Regions from separate parts of the Mesorhizobium sp. WSM4845 genome, predicted to be linked through region 2. Evidence: predicted binding sites of a transcription regulator. Region 2 holds the regulator's gene; each other region holds the start of a gene.
What was found. Region 2 encodes LexA, which represses DNA repair genes until DNA is damaged. Its sites were predicted from a motif close to TGTTCNNNNTGTGTTCNG; they were not measured.
Positions count from the first base shown of each region.

Region 1: recA (recombinase RecA) is a predicted target of LexA. The motif match lies at 2,102-2,119, and genes of this name have one in related genera.
Region 3: parE (DNA topoisomerase IV subunit B) is a predicted target of LexA. The motif match lies at 1,862-1,879, and genes of this name have one in related genera.

Region 1 is NZ_JBVVQA010000022.1:82-3,359, reverse strand. It holds gene alaS (alanine--tRNA ligase) at 1-617, opposite strand, end outside; gene recA (recombinase RecA) at 881-1,978, opposite strand; gene AC0L2C_RS22785 (carbohydrate kinase family protein) at 2,254-3,174, shown strand.
Region 2 is NZ_JBVVQA010000005.1:239,427-242,704, reverse strand. It holds gene AC0L2C_RS08700 (molybdopterin molybdotransferase MoeA) at 1-910, shown strand, start outside; gene lexA (transcriptional repressor LexA) at 1,015-1,752, shown strand; gene AC0L2C_RS08690 (ComEC/Rec2 family competence protein) at 1,746-3,278, opposite strand, start outside.
Region 3 is NZ_JBVVQA010000005.1:34,690-37,967, reverse strand. It holds gene gcvP (aminomethyl-transferring glycine dehydrogenase) at 1-453, shown strand, start outside; gene AC0L2C_RS07765 (GGDEF domain-containing protein) at 513-1,682, opposite strand; gene parE (DNA topoisomerase IV subunit B) at 1,950-3,278, shown strand, end outside.

The DNA.
Region 1 (3,278 bases), on a different contig from region 2:
AACACCAGGTTCCAGAATTCGAGGAAACGGTCGCCATCCTCCTCGGGGCTGCCGGGAGGGCCGCCCCAGATGTGCTCGCCACGGTCGATGAAGATCTCCGAGCACGGACCGCAAGGTCCGGTGTCGCCCATCGCCCAGAAATTGTCCGAGGTCGGAATGCGGATGATACGATCGTCGGAAAAGCCGGCGATCTTCTTCCAGTAGCCGGCAGCCTCGTCGTCGGTGTGATAGACCGTGACCAGCAGCTTGTCCTTCTTCAGCCCGAACTCCCTGGTGATCAGGTTCCAGGCAAGCTCGATGGCGCGCTCCTTGAAATAGTCGCCGAACGAGAAATTACCGAGCATCTCGAAGAAGGTCAGGTGGCGCGCGGTGTACCCGACATTGTCGAGGTCGTTGTGCTTGCCGCCGGCGCGAACACTCTTCTGAGCCGTCGTGGCACGCGAGTAGGGTCGCTTTTCCAGGCCGGTGAAAACGTTCTTGAACTGCACCATGCCGGCATTGGTGAACATCAGTGTCGGGTCGTTGCGCGGCACCAGCGGGCTCGACGCGACGACCTCGTGACCCTCCTTGCGGAAATAGTCGAGGAATGTCGACCGGATCTCGTTCACGCCACTCATGAATACTGCCTTTTAGCTTTTAGAGAGAGCCGCCGGCGCGGCCGACGGCAAATGGACATGGCCTTTTAGCCGCCGCGTTGCACCCTGTCCAGAAACACGGAATTGGGCCAATTTGCGGGGCTTGCCGGTCATCTCGGCGCCACCGCTGAAACGCAAACCGCCGGCGCTAGGCCGGCGGTTTGAACGCAACAATACAGGACTCGATTAAACAGGCTGGAGCTGATGCGCGGGAATCATGGCCAAACTCCGGCCACTGCCGAAGCCTACATGGCGCCGGCTTCGTCCTCGAAACCATCGTCTCCGCCTTCGGAACCACCATTCTCGAGGAACTTTTCCGCAATCAGACCGGCATTCTGCCGTAGTGCCAATTCGATTTCGCGCGCCGTATCGGGATTGTCGCGCAGGAACAGTTTTGCATTCTCGCGGCCCTGGCCGAGACGCTGCGAATTGTAGGAGAACCAGGCGCCCGACTTTTCGACCACGCCAGCCTTGACGCCGAGGTCAACCAGCTCGCCGGTCTTGGACACGCCCTCGCCATACATGATATCGAACTCGACCACCTTGAAGGGCGGCGCCAGCTTGTTCTTGACCACCTTGACGCGGGTCTGGTTGCCGACGACCTCGTCGCGGTCCTTGACCGAGCCGATGCGGCGAATGTCGAGGCGCACCGAAGCGTAGAATTTCAGCGCGTTGCCGCCGGTCGTGGTCTCGGGCGAACCGAACATGACGCCGATCTTCATGCGGATCTGGTTGATGAAGATGACCATGGTGTTGGAGCGCGAGATCGAGGCGGTCAGCTTGCGCAGCGCCTGGCTCATCAGGCGGGCCTGCAGGCCGGGCAGCGAATCGCCCATCTCGCCTTCGATTTCGGCGCGCGGCGTCAGCGCCGCGACCGAATCGACCACCAGCACGTCGATGGCGCCGGAACGCACCAGCGTGTCGCAGATCTCCAGCGCCTGCTCGCCGGTATCGGGCTGCGAGATCAAGAGGTTTTCGAGGTCGACGCCGAGCTTACGGGCATAGACCGGGTCGAGCGCGTGCTCGGCATCGACGAAGGCGCAGATGCCGCCCTTCTTCTGGGCCTCCGCCACAGTGTGCAGCGCCAGCGTCGTCTTGCCCGAGCTTTCCGGCCCGTAGATCTCGATGATGCGGCCGCGCGGCAGGCCGCCGACGCCGAGCGCGATGTCGAGGCCAAGCGAACCGGTCGGCACCGTTTCGATCTCGACGACCTGCTCGTTTGCGCCGAGCCGCATGATCGAGCCCTTGCCGAAGGCACGCTCGATTTGCGACAGCGCCGCATCCAGAGCCTTTGATTTGTCCACCGTTTTGTCCTCTACAAGCCGCAAAGAATTCTGAGCCATGATACATCACCCCTTGGTCGTCAATGAAGGCCGGACAATCCGTAATCCCTATCAATTTGTACCTTTTTTGTTCTCGATTGGCAAGGGGATACAACCGATTGAAAAACCAACAATATCCGGATCTGTTCTTTTTTTGTTTCGTGTTTCACCCAGGATGCATCCCGGCTTCACCCGCAGGATTCTGCTAGGCATCTTCCGAATCGCGCCTCCGGTTGCCGGGTTCCGCCGGACAACCTAGTCTCCACCCGGCAGCAGCAAAGGTCATCTCACTGGGCATGATGAAGTCGCCGACGATCCTGGCAGTAGGCGGCGCCTATATCGAGCGGCGCGGCCAGGTTTCGGGCGCCTTCGTGCCGGCGGCGTCGAACCCCGGCACGATGCGCGAGGAAGTCGGCGGCGCCGTCTTCAATGCGCTGCGCTGCGCCGTGCGCCGCGGCGTCTCCGGCTCGCTGCTTTCGGTACGGGGCGGCGATGTTCTGGCCGATACGCTTTCACGCGCCATTGCTGCAGCCGGCATTGCCGATCTGTCCGTGGTGTTCCTCGATCGCACGACGCCGAGCAACACAGTGCTGATCGACGGCGACGGCGCGCTGATCGCCGGCCTCGCCGACATGGCGCTCTACGACCTGGCACTTGCCAAGCAGATCCGCCGTGCCAAGGTGCGCGAGGCAATCAGCACCGCTGATGCAGTCCTTTGCGACGCAAACCTGCCGTCGGCGGCGCTTGAGCGGCTGGTAGCGCTTGCAGCCGACAAGCCCGTGTTTGCACTTGCCGTTTCGCCCAGCAAGGCGGCGCGGCTGACGCTGGTGCTTGAGTTTCTGGCGATGGCCTTCATGAACCGGCACGAGGCCGGCGCGCTTACCGGCGCCGACGTCGATGCCGACGAGCGTGGCATTGTCGACGGCCTAAGACGCGCCGGCCTGAAAAGCGGCGTGGTCACCGCTGGTGACGGTCCGGTGCTGGGTTTCGACGCGGCCGACGCCTTCTTGATCCTGCCGCCGAAAAAAGTCACGGTCGGCGCCGCCGATGCGCTGGCGGGCGCGACGATGGCCGCCCTGCTGCGCGGCCTGACGCTGGGCGCAGCGCTGCGCGAAGGCGTTGCCGCAGCAATGCTCGCCGTCGAGAGCGCCACCTTCACGAGCGCTATCTTTGCCGAGGCGCTGGCATTCGTGCCCGAGGCGCGCGACCTGGCATGAAATCCTGGATGTTGGCGCCGCCCCTCAACCCCCTGCCGGGACCTTCTCCCGTGAAGGACGGGGAGAAAGGGCTTGGCCGCGACGCCGGCCGGGCGGCCCCCCCG
Region 2 (3,278 bases):
GCTTCCCGGAGGCGCCGACACCATCGTCATCCAGGAGAATGTCCGCGACCTCGGCGGCGGCATGGTCGAAGTGACCGCGCCGACGGTTGAAGGCCGCAACATCCGCCGCCTCGGGCTCGATTTCTTGCAGGGCGACATGCTGCTGGAGAAAGGCCGCCTGCTTGATCCCGCGGCATTGTCGCTGGCGGCGTCGGCCAACCACCAGCAGGTCCGCGTGGTGAAACGGCCGCTGGTCGCCATCATCGCCACCGGCGACGAATTGCTGCCGCCGGGCAGCGACCTTGGCCCCGACCAGATCATCTCCTCCAATGCCTATGGCGTCGCCGCCGCGGCCCGCTCGGTTGGCGCCTGCGCACTCGATCTCGGCATCGCCCCCGACCGCAAGGAGGCGATCGCCGCGCTGGTGAAAAAAGCCGTCGCCGCAGGCGCGGACGTCATCGTTACGCTGGGCGGCGCCTCGGTCGGCGACCACGACCTCGTCCATGACGTGCTGACCGGCGAAGGCATGGCGCTCGATTTCTGGAAAATCGCCATGCGGCCCGGCAAGCCATTGATGTTCGGGCGGCTGGGCGCCATCCGCTGCATCGGCCTGCCCGGCAATCCGGTGGCCAGCCTGGTCTGCACGCAGCTCTTTCTGAAGCCGCTGCTGGCGCGGCTCGGCGGCCGCGCGTTTCGCCAGGACATGCGTCAGGCGCGGCTCGGCGCCGCCATGCCGGCCAACGATCTCAGGCAGGACTATGTACGCGCGGTGGTGAAGGAAGAAGCTGGCACGCTTGAGGCAACGCCGTTCAGTGTCCAGGATTCCTCGATGCTCAGAATGCTGGCCGACGCCAACGGATTGGTCGTGCGCGAGCCATTCGCTCCCGCGGCCGCAGCGGGCGCCGCCTGCAGCGTGCTGATGCTACGCTGAACAAAACGTCAACACATTCATTAAACTTTAAATGGTTGCGGAACACAACTGGAACAGATAGTGTTTGTTCTGGGTTTGTTTTTCTGATTCTGTTGGGGGTCGCGATGCTAACACGCAAACAACATGAACTGCTGATGTTCATCCACGAGCGACTGAAGGAAAGCGGCATTCCGCCCTCGTTCGACGAGATGAAGGAAGCGCTCGACCTCGCCTCCAAATCGGGGATCCACCGGCTGATCACGGCGCTGGAGGAACGCGGTTTCATTCGCCGCCTGCCCAACCGCGCCCGCGCGCTGGAGGTGCTGCGCCTGCCCGATTCGATCGCGCCGGGCCTCAATGCGGCGCGCAAATTCTCGCCGAGCGTCATTCAAGGCAGCCTTGGCCAGGGCGGCCTCGGACGCCAGATCAAGCCGGCGCCTTCGCGCATGCGTGCGGCCGGCAATGACGACGACGTCGTTGCCACCGTTTCCATACCGGTGATGGGCCGCATCGCTGCCGGTGTGCCGATCGACGCCATCCAGCACCAGACGCATTCGATCTCGGTGCCACCGGACATGATCACCGGCGGCACGCACTACGCGCTGGAGGTCAAGGGGGATTCGATGATCGAGGCCGGCATCTTCGACGGCGACACGGTTATCATCCGCAACGCCGACACCGCCCAGCCTGGCGAGATCATTGTCGCTCTGGTCGACGAGGAGGAAGCGACGCTGAAGCGATTCCGCCGCAAAGGTGCCTCGATCGCACTGGAAGCCGCCAATCCGGCCTACGAGACGCGCATCTTCGGGCCGGACCGGGTCAAGGTGCAGGGCAAGCTCGTCGGACTGATCCGGCGTTACTGAACGGCAGGCTTCTTGGGTTTCTCGGCCCTGCGGTATGGCGGCAGGCCCCTCGCCTCGCGCGAAAATCGCCGCTGCTCATGCCAAGGCCTGTATGGCTGTCTGACGGCAAAACGGATTTCTGCGCGCGTCTTCGCCGATAGCGGATCGAAGAAGACGGCGGCACTGCCCATGCGAGCGAGCTGCCGTTTGGTGACGACGAGAACCAGCGGGTTGCGGCAGAGTTTGTAATAGGCTGTGGCATCGTCGATGACGATCAAATCCGCAAAGGCACAGGCCGGCCGCGCGGTTTTGCGGTTGTCGGCGAGCGCGATGAGCGCGCCGGACGGATGCCGGGCCAGGCACAGGCCGGCAGTGCAGGTGAAAGGCGCTCCCGGCGGCAGGTCGGCCGGATCGGCGATGTCGAACCGCACATCTCCTTTTTCGAATGTCTCCGGCTCGACGATCGTTGTTGAAACCAGCGCATGTTTCCAGTTGTCGGTGGTGAATTCGTTCGAACGCATCCGGTTGACGGCAAGTTCGCCGCCGCCGATCGGCAGCGCCACCAGATGCGCATCCTCCGAGATCAGCACGTCGGGGGTGCGCGTCTCGGAAATCGTCAGCAGGCCGGCGAGCGCAAAGGGAAGTGCGGCAAGCCGCAGCCATGTCGTCGCCATCGTGGCGATGACTAAGGCGACCGTCACCAGCAGAACCGATTGCAACGAAATCAGGCCGACTGCATCGACGGGCGAACGCTCCGATATCCATCCCGAAATTGCAATCATCGCCGTCAGGCCCTTGCCCATCATGTAGAGGAAAGGGCCGTCGAGGCCGAAAGGCATTGCCAAGGCGCTGAGGACGGCCAGGAACATGACGATCGTGACGATCGGCATGACGGCCAGATTGGCGAACAGGCTGAGCGGCGAGACGCGCTGGAAGTGCCAGATGGCGAAGAGCGCGGTGGCGCTGCCGGCAATGATGGAGGTCATTGCGATGGTGCCTGCCCCGGCGACGAGCTTGCGCGTGACGAAAGCGACCGGTGACCGTCGCTGTCGCGGCGCCTTGGCCCTGTCGGCACGATAGTCGGACCAACCGGCATAGGCGCCCACGAGAGCCGCAGTCGCGGCGAACGACATCTGGAAGCTTGCGCCGACCACCTCGTGCGGCGACACGACGATAACGGCGATGGCCGAAATCGCCAGGTTGCGCATGGTGAGTGCCGCCCGGTCGAACAGCACGGCGACAAGCATTACCGCCAGCATGATGAAGCTGCGTTCAGCCGCGACCACGATACCGGAAAAGATCAGATAGGCAGCGATGGAGACGAGTGCGGCAGCAGCCGCATATTTTTTGACCGGCCGGCGCGACGAAAAGTCGGGAAACAGCGCAAAGGCGCCGCGCAGCAATCCCATGACGGTGCCGGCGACAAGCGCCATGTGCAGGCCGGAAATGGAGATGATGTGGTAGATGCCGGTGCGCCGCATCGATTCGTTTATCTCTTCGGGGATGCCGGCACGCACGCCGACGATCAGCGCAGCGGCAATCTCCCC
Region 3 (3,278 bases), 200 kb from region 2:
ATCCTCGATACCCGCGTGCTCAAGGACAGTGCCGGCATCAGCGTCGACGACGTCGCCAAGCGGCTGATCGACTATGGTTTCCATGCGCCGACCATGTCGTTTCCGGTCGCCGGCACGCTGATGGTCGAGCCGACCGAGTCCGAGCCCAAGCGCGAGCTCGATCGCTTCTGCGAGGCGATGATCGCGATATCAGGCGAGGCAGCCAAGGTGGCGAAAGGCGAATGGCCCCTAGCCGACAATCCGCTGGTCAATGCGCCGCATACCGCCGCCGAGGCGCTGGCCGGCCAGTGGACCCATCCCTATTCGCGCCTGGAGGCGGCCTACCCCGCCGTCGATGCCGACACGTCAGCCAAATACTGGCCGCCGGTGTCGCGCATCGACAATGTCGCCGGCGACCGCAACCTCGTCTGCTCCTGCCCGCCGCTGTCGGAATATCTGGGGGCGGCGGAGTAGACCATGATCCCGAAAAGTGGAATCCGGTTTTCGGACAAACAAGAAGATAGAAGCCTCAATCAGGCAGAACGCAAGGCCGGCGCGTCGGCCTTGCTCGCCCTGTTCTGGGCGACGACGCGATTTCGCCCGGCGCGCTTTGCCGCATAGAGTGCGGCGTCGGCTTCGGCCAGCACATTGTCGAGACTGGTGCCATCTGTCCCGCCAAAGCCGATGCCGCCACTGACTGTGCTGCGCAACGGACCAAGCTGGGTGGCGACGACTTCCGCGCCGAAGGCGACGCTGATCTTGCTCGCAATGTCGTAAGCCTTCTCTTCAGTCATCCGCGACATGACGAGGACGAATTCCTCGCCGCCCAGCCGGAAGGCGTCGACGCCGGTCCTGGAGTATTTTCTGACGACAGCGGCGAAGCGGCGCAGAACCTGATCGCCGACCGGATGACCGAATACATCGTTCGTCTTCTTGAAATGGTCGAGGTCGAACATGGCGACGGACATGAACGGGCCGAAAATCCGCTCGCCGTAGAATGCCGTCAACGCCCGCCGGTTCATCAGCCCGGTCAATGGGTCGGTCATGGTCTCGGCCTTCAGTTCGATCTGCGCCTGCAAATGGTGCAGGGAGAGCGTCAATGCGCCGAGCCCCGTCATGCAGGCGACCGCCACGGCGGAATTCAACCGTTCGGCCCAGTTGTCGGGCGCAACGCCGAGCACCCATTGGCCTTTGACCAGCAGGACCGCGCCGCAAAGTCCGAAGGACAGCGCACAGACGCCGCTCAGGAACGAAACGACCAGCAATATCCGGCGATCATGACCACCTTTGATCCAGAACATCACCCCGATAAGCGAGAGCAGCGCCGTTACCGTCGCGTAGGTGACGATGAAGCCGACGCCGTCAAAGCCCAGCGACGTCGCGCCTGCGCAAACCGCCATCGCAGCCAGGGTCGGCAAGATGGCGCGCCTGTAGTCGTGGACGCCGAGATACTGCATGGCCGACAGGCAGAGGGTCAGAAGGCCCAGGCTGAGAAGCGCAAGTACAATCTGGCAAAGCCAGGGGCTAGGATGCTTGGCATAGTGCCAGAACAAGACCACATGTGCGACGAGCACGAGAATGCCGCACGCCACCGTCAGCACAAAGCGTGCCTGTGGCGCGGTGCACCAGATCGCAAACAGGGTGATGCTGAGGCACGTGCCCGACAGCGCTGCCGCAAGCAGGAGCGAACTGTAATCCAACATGCGTAAGCGACAGCCTCTTCTCGGGTTCTGCCGCATTCTAGGTCAGCAGCAATCCGCGAATACCCTTTTTCGGCCAACCTTCCGGCGTAACCTCCGGACAAGGTTTACAAAGCGTCGATGCCCTCGGCCCATTTCCGCCGCTTGGTTGTCGAATGGTTTTGCAGTAAGAGGCTCTATCCTCGAACGTAACGGGAACCTCCGTCGCCTGCCCGCAAAAAGCGTGGCAGTATCGGGTGGTGATTCGCAGCATCGCAATCCAGGACCAGCATGAACGACAGCAACGATCTTTTCGGCAATTTGGACAAGCAGCCGCAACCGGTTCGCGCCACCGCGCGCCCGGCCGACCCGCTGGTGCAGGCGGCGAAGCGCCCGGCATCCCGCGACGGCAGCGAGAGCTACAGTGCCGCCGACATCGAGGTTCTGGAAGGGCTGGAGCCGGTGCGGCGGCGGCCCGGCATGTATATCGGCGGCACCGACGACAAGGCGATGCACCATTTGTTCGCCGAGGTCATCGACAATTCGATGGACGAGGCGGTCGCCGGCCACGCGACTTTCATCGATGTCGAGCTTTCGGCCGACGGATACCTGGCGGTGACCGACAATGGCCGCGGCATTCCGGTCGATCCGCATCCGAAATTCAAGAAGCCTGCGCTCGAAGTCATCATGACGACGCTGCATTCCGGCGGCAAGTTCGACAGCAAGGTCTACGAAACCTCGGGCGGCCTGCACGGCGTCGGCGTCTCCGTCGTCAACGCGCTGTCGGACCATCTCGAGGTCGAGGTCGCTCGCGGCCGCCAGCTCTATCGCCAGCGCTTTTCGCGCGGCGTTCCGGTGACCGGTCTGGAGCAGCTCGGCGAGGTGCATAACCGCCGCGGCACCAGAATACGCTTCCATCCCGACGAGCAGATCTTCGGCAAGGGTGCGGCGTTCGAGCCGGCGCGGCTCTACCGGATGACGCGCTCGAAAGCCTATCTGTTCGGTGGCGTCGAGATCCGCTGGACCTGCGACCCCTCGCTGATCAATGAGAAGGACACGACGCCGGCCAAGGCCGAGTTCCATTTTCCCGGTGGCCTCAAGGATTATCTGAAAGCCTCGCTCGGCGACGAATTCCAGGTCACCCGCGAAATCTTTGCCGGCAAAAGCGACAGGCAAGGCGGCCACGGCTCGCTCGAATGGGCGGTGACCTGGTTCGGCGGCGACGGGTTCCTCAACTCCTACTGCAACACCATCCCTACCGGCGAAGGCGGCACCCATGAGGCTGGCTTCCGCAACGTCTTGACGCGCGGCCTGCGCGCCTATGCCGAGCTGGTCGGCAACAAGCGCGCTTCGATCGTCACCTCGGAAGACGTCATGATCTCGGCGGCGGGCATGCTGTCTGTGTTCATCCGCGAGCCGGAATTCGTCGGCCAGACCAAGGACCGGCTGGCGACGATCGAGGCGATCAGGATCGTCGAGGCCGCGATCCGCGACCCCTTCGACCACTGGCTGGCCGACAACCCGCAGGAAGCTTCGAAGCTGCTCGAATGGGTGATCGCGCGTGCTGACGAGCGGGTGCGCCGCCGCCAGGAAAAGGAAGTCTCGCGCAAGAGCGCGGTG